Linked DNA regions of Methylocaldum szegediense. The protein of the gene in region 3 interacts with the protein of the main gene of each other region in a pairwise test. Links are inferred from orthologs where the notes say so. Each region holds a gene or a part of one and is shown on either strand. Other genes may lie near its edges. The genes, in order: QEN43_RS07810, tsaE and rlmB.

What was found.
Region 1: the proteins of rlmB (region 3) and QEN43_RS07810 interact in binary tests that used the Escherichia coli proteins (3 or more experiments, as listed by UniProt). The link is inferred for Methylocaldum szegediense from one-to-one orthologs.
Region 2: the proteins of rlmB (region 3) and tsaE interact in binary tests that used the Escherichia coli proteins (3 or more experiments, as listed by UniProt). The link is inferred for Methylocaldum szegediense from one-to-one orthologs.

What each region holds. Positions count from the first base shown.
Region 1 is NZ_OX458333.1:1,824,861-1,827,972, reverse strand. What follows is about bases 154-3,112. They hold QEN43_RS07810 (bifunctional ADP-dependent NAD(P)H-hydrate dehydratase/NAD(P)H-hydrate epimerase), read left to right. Parts: upstream 154-868; coding sequence 869-2,356; downstream 2,357-3,112. Other genes in these bases: QEN43_RS07800 (N-acetylmuramoyl-L-alanine amidase), read left to right, coding at 2,995-3,112; tsaE (tRNA (adenosine(37)-N6)-threonylcarbamoyltransferase complex ATPase subunit type 1 TsaE), read left to right, coding at 2,353-2,808; queG (tRNA epoxyqueuosine(34) reductase QueG), read right to left, coding at 154-791. Also shown: more of queG, read right to left, coding at 1-153. UniProt on the Escherichia coli protein: Bifunctional enzyme that catalyzes the epimerization of the S- and R-forms of NAD(P)HX and the dehydration of the S-form of NAD(P)HX at the expense of ADP, which is converted to AMP.
Region 2 is NZ_OX458333.1:1,823,740-1,826,892, reverse strand. Bases 1-3,000 are described here. They hold tsaE (tRNA (adenosine(37)-N6)-threonylcarbamoyltransferase complex ATPase subunit type 1 TsaE), read left to right. Parts: upstream 1-1,272; coding sequence 1,273-1,728; downstream 1,729-3,000. Other genes in these bases: QEN43_RS07800 (N-acetylmuramoyl-L-alanine amidase), read left to right, coding at 1,915-3,000; QEN43_RS07810 (bifunctional ADP-dependent NAD(P)H-hydrate dehydratase/NAD(P)H-hydrate epimerase), read left to right, coding at 1-1,276. Also shown: more of QEN43_RS07800, read left to right, coding at 3,001-3,153. UniProt on the Escherichia coli protein: Required for the formation of a threonylcarbamoyl group on adenosine at position 37 (t(6)A37) in tRNAs that read codons beginning with adenine.
Region 3 is NZ_OX458333.1:216,927-220,079, forward strand. What follows is about bases 58-3,057. They hold rlmB (23S rRNA (guanosine(2251)-2'-O)-methyltransferase RlmB), read left to right. Parts: upstream 58-1,152; coding sequence 1,153-1,962; downstream 1,963-3,057. Other genes in these bases: rnr (ribonuclease R), read left to right, coding at 58-1,156; mtnA (S-methyl-5-thioribose-1-phosphate isomerase), read left to right, coding at 2,403-3,057. In the rest of the region: more of rnr, read left to right, coding at 1-57; more of mtnA, read left to right, coding at 3,058-3,153. UniProt on the Escherichia coli protein: Specifically methylates the ribose of guanosine 2251 in 23S rRNA.

The DNA.
Region 1 (3,112 bases), 1.6 Mb from region 3 along the record:
GTCAGGCGCGCGTAGCGGTTCCACGGACAGACGAGCTGGCAATCGTCGCAGCCATAGATTCGGTTACCCATAGCGGCGCGGAATTCTTCGGGAATCGGCCCGCGCAGCTCGATGGTCAGGTAGGAAATGCAGCGCCTTGCATCCAGGCGATATGGCGCGACGATGGCTCGGGTTGGGCAGATGTCGATGCAGGCCGTGCAGCTTCCACAGTGGTCGCTTGTTTCGGAGTCGACAGGCAAGGGGAGATCGGTATAGATCTCTCCCAGGAAAAACATCGAGCCCGCGTGGCGGTTGACGAGATTCGTGTGCTTGCCGATCCAGCCGAGGCCGGCTTTGGCGGCGAGGGCTTTTTCCAGCACCGGCGCGCTGTCCACGAAGACACGGTAACCGAAAGGGCCGACTTCGGCCGCCACGCGCTCGGCCAGTCGCTGCAAGCGTTTGCGCAGCACCTTGTGATAATCGCGGCCGAGGGCGTAGCGGGAGATGAACGCGGCGCCGGGCTCTTCCAGCCGTTCCCGGACCGCGGTCCTCTCCTCGGGCAGATAATCCATGCGCACGCTGATGACCCTTAGCGTACCTGGGACGAGCTCGTCCGGACGGCTGCGCTTGGTTCCGTGTCGTTCCATGTAATCCATTTCCCCGTGAAACCCGTGTTTCAGCCAGTCCTCAAGCCGCTTTTCGGCTGCGGACAGGTCGGTATCGGTGATGCCGACTTGCTGAAAACCGAGCTCTCGGCCCCAGGTCTTGATTTTCGCGGCGAGCGCGGAGTAATCGGGAGCGGACGAAGTCACAGAAGTGTGGAGACGGTACGGCGTTTAAGCCAGAATGTAAACGGAGCAAGCGTAGTTTAGATACAGCTTACTGGGTTATGAGCGAACGATACAGCCGAAGTTTCCCGAGAGACCTTTATCGCGCCGAAGACGTGCGCGCGATGGATCGTTATGCGATCGAGACAGTCGGCATCCCCGGCATCGAATTGATGCGCCGCGCCGGCGCGTCAGCCTTTGCCGCTTTGCGCCAACGCTGGCCGGAAGCGCGCACGCTGTCGGCCATTTGCGGCAGCGGCAACAACGGGGGAGATGCCTATGTGGTCGCCCGCTTGGCCCACGACGCAGGCATGGATGTGCGGGTCTATCCGGTTGCGCCGCCAACGAATTTGAAGGGCGATGCGCTGACCGCTTACCAGGATTATCGGGCAGCGGGCGGCGAGACATTGGATTTTATTCCGGCCGATTTCGAGGGCGCGGAAGTCCTGGTCGACGGGATTTTCGGAACGGGCCTGGATCGGGAGGTCGGCGGGTACTACGCGGATGTGATCAAGGCCATCAACCGGTTTTCCGGTCACGTGGTGGCACTGGACATTCCCTCCGGACTCCATGCGGATACCGGCTCCGCGCTGGGTGTCGCCGTCAAAGCCGATTTGACCGTGACTTTCATCGGTCTCAAGCAGGGCCTCTTTACCGGCGAAGGTCCGGAATACGCCGGCGAGATCGTATTCTCCGACCTCGATACGCCGCCGGAAGTGCGATATTCCGTCAAGCCTTCGGCCATGCTGCTGCCTCCATGGGAGCGAGGTTTGCCGGCGCGTCCACGCCATGCTCACAAAGGCCATTTCGGTCACGTGCTAGTGGTGGGGGGCGATAGCGGCTATAGCGGAGCCGCCCGTATGGCTGCCGAGGCCGCGGCTCGGGTCGGCGCGGGTTTGGTCAGCATCGCCACGCGGAAATCTCATGCGGATTTGCTCAACCTGACCCGTCCGGAGCTGATGTGCCACGGCGTCGAAACCATCGATGACCTGCGTGCGCCTTTAGAACGCGCCACAGTCGTCGCTATCGGCCCAGGGCTCGGACGTTCGGAATGGGCCAAGATGCTGCTCGACGCGGTTTTGAATACCGATTTGCCGATCGTGGTGGATGCCGACGCGCTGAATCTTCTGGCGGAAAGTACCCGAACCCGGGACAATTGGGTTTTGACGCCACATCCTGGAGAGGCGGCGAGGCTGCTCGGCGCGACATCTCAGGAAATACAAAAAGACCGGTTCGATGCTGTTCTGAAACTTCAGACGAAGTTCGGCGGCGTGATCGTATTGAAAGGCGCCGGGAGTTTGGTCTGCGGCCCGGATCGATTGCCTCGTGTCTGCACCGCTGGAAACCCCGGCATGGCCAGCGGCGGCATGGGCGATGTGTTGACCGGCGTCATCGCGGGACTCCTGGCACAAAGACTAGATCTTTTCGATGCCGCATCCCTGGGGGTGCAATTGCATGCCGCGGCTGGGGACGAGGCCGCAAAAGGCGGGGAGCGGGGACTCCTGGCCTGCGATTTGATGGATCCGTTGCGCCGGTTGATCAATTTATGAGGGTGATGCTTAAGGACGAGGCGGAAACGCTTGCATTGGCCGAGCGCGTCCATAGTGCCCTGCCATCGGGGGCTCTCGTCTTTCTCCATGGAAACCTCGGTGCCGGTAAGACCACCTTTGTGCGAGGCTGGCTCCGGGCTGCAGGCTTTTCGGGGCCGGTGAAGAGCCCGACTTTCACGCTGGTCGAAGAGTACCCGTTCGAGGACCGGATCGTTTACCACTTTGATCTGTACCGGCTGAACGACCCGGAAGAACTGGAATGGACGGGCTTCCGGGATTATCTTCGGGCGGACGCCGTTTGTTTCGTAGAATGGCCGGAGCGTGGCGCGGGCCTTTTGCCCCGGGCCGACCTTGAGATCCGTCTGGAAATATCGGGTACTGGGCGCATCGCGGAGATATCGGCCGGTACCGACCGCGGCGCAGCGGCGCTAGCCCGGCTGCACGCCGAATAGCCTTTTCTTGCGGTTTTCAGCAGCTCGGACTATGTTTGCCCAGAGCTTTCACGCTGGGCAGTTTTATTCATCAGAACATTTCCCTGATCCGACTCGAAGCGGCGGAGCTGAACGCTCGTCCTTCATGGAGACAAGCTCGGAGGAAGGGACGCCGGCGAGGATTGAAACAAAACGAGCACACGAACCATGGAAAAAAAAACGTTGATCACATGGTTGGCACTCACATTCTGCGGCTACGCGCCTTTGCTTCTGGGCGCGCCGGTACAGATGAACGCCGTGAAATTCGAAGCCGCCGCGCAGAAGT
Region 2 (3,153 bases), 1.6 Mb from region 3 along the record:
TGCCTATGTGGTCGCCCGCTTGGCCCACGACGCAGGCATGGATGTGCGGGTCTATCCGGTTGCGCCGCCAACGAATTTGAAGGGCGATGCGCTGACCGCTTACCAGGATTATCGGGCAGCGGGCGGCGAGACATTGGATTTTATTCCGGCCGATTTCGAGGGCGCGGAAGTCCTGGTCGACGGGATTTTCGGAACGGGCCTGGATCGGGAGGTCGGCGGGTACTACGCGGATGTGATCAAGGCCATCAACCGGTTTTCCGGTCACGTGGTGGCACTGGACATTCCCTCCGGACTCCATGCGGATACCGGCTCCGCGCTGGGTGTCGCCGTCAAAGCCGATTTGACCGTGACTTTCATCGGTCTCAAGCAGGGCCTCTTTACCGGCGAAGGTCCGGAATACGCCGGCGAGATCGTATTCTCCGACCTCGATACGCCGCCGGAAGTGCGATATTCCGTCAAGCCTTCGGCCATGCTGCTGCCTCCATGGGAGCGAGGTTTGCCGGCGCGTCCACGCCATGCTCACAAAGGCCATTTCGGTCACGTGCTAGTGGTGGGGGGCGATAGCGGCTATAGCGGAGCCGCCCGTATGGCTGCCGAGGCCGCGGCTCGGGTCGGCGCGGGTTTGGTCAGCATCGCCACGCGGAAATCTCATGCGGATTTGCTCAACCTGACCCGTCCGGAGCTGATGTGCCACGGCGTCGAAACCATCGATGACCTGCGTGCGCCTTTAGAACGCGCCACAGTCGTCGCTATCGGCCCAGGGCTCGGACGTTCGGAATGGGCCAAGATGCTGCTCGACGCGGTTTTGAATACCGATTTGCCGATCGTGGTGGATGCCGACGCGCTGAATCTTCTGGCGGAAAGTACCCGAACCCGGGACAATTGGGTTTTGACGCCACATCCTGGAGAGGCGGCGAGGCTGCTCGGCGCGACATCTCAGGAAATACAAAAAGACCGGTTCGATGCTGTTCTGAAACTTCAGACGAAGTTCGGCGGCGTGATCGTATTGAAAGGCGCCGGGAGTTTGGTCTGCGGCCCGGATCGATTGCCTCGTGTCTGCACCGCTGGAAACCCCGGCATGGCCAGCGGCGGCATGGGCGATGTGTTGACCGGCGTCATCGCGGGACTCCTGGCACAAAGACTAGATCTTTTCGATGCCGCATCCCTGGGGGTGCAATTGCATGCCGCGGCTGGGGACGAGGCCGCAAAAGGCGGGGAGCGGGGACTCCTGGCCTGCGATTTGATGGATCCGTTGCGCCGGTTGATCAATTTATGAGGGTGATGCTTAAGGACGAGGCGGAAACGCTTGCATTGGCCGAGCGCGTCCATAGTGCCCTGCCATCGGGGGCTCTCGTCTTTCTCCATGGAAACCTCGGTGCCGGTAAGACCACCTTTGTGCGAGGCTGGCTCCGGGCTGCAGGCTTTTCGGGGCCGGTGAAGAGCCCGACTTTCACGCTGGTCGAAGAGTACCCGTTCGAGGACCGGATCGTTTACCACTTTGATCTGTACCGGCTGAACGACCCGGAAGAACTGGAATGGACGGGCTTCCGGGATTATCTTCGGGCGGACGCCGTTTGTTTCGTAGAATGGCCGGAGCGTGGCGCGGGCCTTTTGCCCCGGGCCGACCTTGAGATCCGTCTGGAAATATCGGGTACTGGGCGCATCGCGGAGATATCGGCCGGTACCGACCGCGGCGCAGCGGCGCTAGCCCGGCTGCACGCCGAATAGCCTTTTCTTGCGGTTTTCAGCAGCTCGGACTATGTTTGCCCAGAGCTTTCACGCTGGGCAGTTTTATTCATCAGAACATTTCCCTGATCCGACTCGAAGCGGCGGAGCTGAACGCTCGTCCTTCATGGAGACAAGCTCGGAGGAAGGGACGCCGGCGAGGATTGAAACAAAACGAGCACACGAACCATGGAAAAAAAAACGTTGATCACATGGTTGGCACTCACATTCTGCGGCTACGCGCCTTTGCTTCTGGGCGCGCCGGTACAGATGAACGCCGTGAAATTCGAAGCCGCCGCGCAGAAGTCGCGTCTGATTTTCGATTTCTCGGCGGCGCCGAAATATCGCATTTCCCGGACAAGCAAGCCGAATCAGCTGCAAATCGATTTCGAAAAGATTTCCGTGTTTGGAAAGCTGGGGCAGCCGCCGGCTTCCCATTCCCTGATCGTGAAGCTCATTCCCATCGAGGGCAAAGCCAAGGATAGTCCGAGGATTTTGCTTGATCTCAAACGTCCGGCGGACTACAAGGCTTATGTCACCCCAGTCAAGGGAAGTGTCCGTTTGGTACTCGAACTGACCCCTGCGGCCGCCAAGACAGGAAAAAAAGCGGCTTCCGCGGTGCCGGTAAATTCAGCAAAACCGAAAGGCGCCTCGGCGCCACCAAAAGCGGTCGCAAAGCCGTCTTCCGTCAAGTCCGCAAGCTCGGCGGGCCCAGCGAGGCCTGTCCGTTTGTTGAAGCCAGCGCCGGACAAGGTGCGGGTGGTTGTCATCGATGCCGGTCACGGCGGCAAGGACACCGGGGCCATAGGTCCAAACGGAACTTATGAGAAAGACGTGGTGTTGGCGATCGCGCGCAAGCTTGAACGGCTGATCCGGGCCGAGCCAGGCATGCGGGCGGTCATGGTGCGCAACGGTGACCAGTTCGTCGATCTGCGCGAGCGGGCGGAACGCGCGCGCAAAGCAAAGGCCGATCTGTTCATTTCCTTGCACGCGGACGCTTATGTCAGCAACGACGTAAAGGGATCTTCCGTGTTCACCCTTTCGGAACATGGCGCATCCAGTGAAGCCGCGCGTTGGCTGGCGGACCGGGAAAACGCCGCCTTAGTGGGCGGCGTTCAGCTGAAGGGTAAGGACAAGATCCTAGCCTCGGTGCTGCTGGATCTGTCGCAATCGGCGACGCTCGAAGCCAGCAATCGCGCGGCTGCAAAGATATTGGGAGAACTGAAAAAGGATTTCCATCTTCACCATCGCGATGTGCAAAAAGCGGGATTTGTGGTGCTCAAGTCGCCTGACGTACCCTCGGTACTGATCGAGACGGCATTCATTTCCAATCCCGATGAGGAGCGCAATTTGCGCAACCCTAAGCATCAGGACAGGCTGGCCCGCGCTATCTTCGACGGCATCCGCAGTTATTTCGCCGAGATTCGG
Region 3 (3,153 bases):
GTGCATGGTTTGCGAAATGTATATCAACACCGAGGGCGCGATCGTCCGTTCGCGTTTCTATTCCGGGCTGATGTTTTCCCATGCGCGGCTCACTTATACGGAAGTCGCCCGTATGATTGTCGACGGCGATAAGGTATTGAGGAAAAAATATCGCGCACTGGTGCCTCACCTGGAGGAACTGCACGCGCTTTACAAAGTCCTGCGCCGGGCAAGAGAGGCGCGCGGGGCGATGGATTTCGATACCCAGGAATCTTACATCGTCTTCGGAGAAGGCAAGAAGATTTCGCAGATTCTGCCGCGGGAGCGCAACGATGCCCATCGTCTGATCGAGGAGTGCATGATTACCGCCAACATCGCGGCAGCGCGCTTTTTGGCTCGTCACAAGCTTCCTCATGTGTTGCGGATTCACGAAGGGCCTACCGCCGAGCGACTGGCCGATCTGCGGGCTTTTCTCGGAAAGGTCGGGTTGCAACTCGGGGGCGGCGACAACCCGGGACCTAAAGACTATTTCGAGGTGCTGGACGAGATCACCGGGCGGCCCGATGAACACCTGATTCAGACCGTACTGCTACGTTCACTGCCTCAAGCAGTTTATAGCCCGGAGAAAAAGGGCCATTTCGGACTGGCTCTGGACGCCTACACGCATTTCACCTCGCCCATTCGGCGCTACCCGGATTTGCTGGTGCATCGGGCGATTCGTCACGCGCTCGAAAACAAGAAAAAAGAAGAGTTCTACTATTCCCATAACGATATGGTGTTGATCGGTGAGCATTGTTCGTACACCGAGCGGCGCGCCGATGAGGCCACCCGTGATGTCATTGCCTGGCTCAAGTGCGAGTACATGCTGGATAAGTTGGGAGAGGAGTTCGACGGGGTGATTTCGGCCGTGACTCCCTTCGGTTTTTTTGTGGAATTAAAAGATATTTTCGTCGAGGGACTGGTTCACGTTTCGACTTTGGATAAGGATTTCTTCCATTACGACCCTATCGGTTATCGTTTGGAAGGGCAGCGTAGCGGTGTGACGTACAGGCTGGGCGACAGCGTTCGGGTTATCGTGGCTCGCGTGAATCTGGATGAGCGGAAAATCGACCTTGAGCTGGTGAAGCGCACCGCGTCTCAGGCGCGCCGGTCTCGGAAAAAAAGACGCCGTTTATGAAGCGCCGGCGTCGTGTCGCAGGTTTGCACGCGGTGGAAGCCGCGCTCGAAAATGCCCCGGACAGGATCATCACCGCTTGGATCGATCCACAACGGGAAGATGGACGAATCACGGCCATCGAGCGAAAGTTGGCGTCACTGGGTATTCCGGTTCAGCCTGCCGGAAGACCGCGACTCGATGCTCTGGCGGAAAGCCGCAAGCACCAAGGTATCGTCCTGGAGTTAAAACCGGCCTCAGAACTCGGAGAATCAGAGCTTAGAGACGCTTTGGCGAGCCTCTCAGAGCAGCCGTTTTTCCTGGTCTTGGACCACGTGCAAGATCCTCATAACCTCGGTGCTTGCCTGCGCAGCGCCGATGCCGCGGGCGTTCACGGCGTCATTATTACGAAGGACCAGTCCGCGGGATTGACGCCGACCGTCGCCAAAGTCGCCTCCGGCGCGGCTGAAACCGTGCCGGTTTATCGCGTGACGAATTTGAACCGAGTCCTTGGCTGGCTAAAGGATGCAGGTTTATGGGTCGTAGGGGCTGCAGGCGAGGCTGAGCAATCGCTGTATGAAGTCGATTTCTCGGTTCCGTTGGCGTTGGTGGTCGGAGCCGAAGGAAGAGGTTTGCGCCGTTTGACGCGTGAATCCTGCGACTTCTTGGTCAAAATTCCAATGTTCGGTCACGTCGAAAGCCTCAACTTGTCAGTTGCGACAGGCGTATTGCTTTTCGAGACCGTACGTCAACGTACTCAGCCGAGTCTGTCTAATGCTGCGAGTCGTGCTCGCCGACCTGAATCGTCAAGCTCGGAGCCGAAGGCTTAAATCCTTGCCGGCTGATGTCGAGGTTGACATAGATTAATGGAGCCAATGCGAAAATTGCTAGGCAGAAAAGTCTTGCCCCTCTCTTTGCTGCGTAACGCGGTTCCAGGTGCATCCAACACCAGAGGTAGATTTCGAGTACCATAGTCGGGCCTCTATAGGTTGGTAGCCATGACGAATTCTGAACTACTGTGATTAAGACCATCCTATAACCGGGAATAGCCGTTCGAATCCTGCGGCAAAAAAGCGCACTTTTTGAACTCGAGCCCCCTCAAAGGGTGTGCCTTTCCAACGGTTATCGGCGAGATCCGTGAGTAGGTGCGAGTTCTTTGTTTAGCTACCGGACCATTTTAAAATGCCCGTCGTGTGTTGCCGCAATCCGACTGGTCTAACAATACCCGTGAGGCGGGTGTTTTTCCATTTTCCCGTTGTTGATTATCTAAATGCTCTCGTCGTCTTCGTCCATGTCATTTCAAGATACCGTCCGCGCCCTAGAGTGGTGCGAGCAAGGACTCCGTGTGCTAGATCAGCGTCGGCTTCCGAGTGCCGTTGAATACCAGACGTTCGGCAGTGTCCGGGGCGTGGCCGAAGCCATTTCCTCGATGCGCGTACGCGGAGCCCCTGCGATCGGTATCGCTGCCGCTTACGGCGTGGTTTTGGCAGCGCGCCAGCGCTATCGCGAAAATCCGGATACCTGGAAGGAGACGATTGAAGCGGACCTGGCCGAACTCGCCGGCTCGCGCCCAACCGCTGTGAATCTTTTCTGGGCGCTCGACCGCATGCGGTCCGAGATCCGGGCGATAGATGGCAACCCCGAGCCTCGTCTATTGCAAACCGCGCGTATCATCCATGACGAGGATATCGCGGCCAATCGGAAGATGGGCGAGCTCGGTGCTTCCGTGCTTGTCGGCGCCAACGGCGTATTGACTCACTGCAACACGGGTTCTCTCGCGACCGGTGGTTACGGCACGGCGCTCGGGGTGGTTCGGAGCGCCTACCGACAGGGCGTTACGAGAATTTTCGCGACGGAAACCCGTCCTTGGTTACAGGGTGCTCGATTGACCGTTTGGGAATTGGAACAGGATGGTATACCCGCAACCCTGGTCGCTGATTCCGCGGCAGCCTATTTGATGAAAACGGGGGCGATTCAATGGATCGCCGTCGGAGCTGATCGCATTGCGGCGAACGGCGACA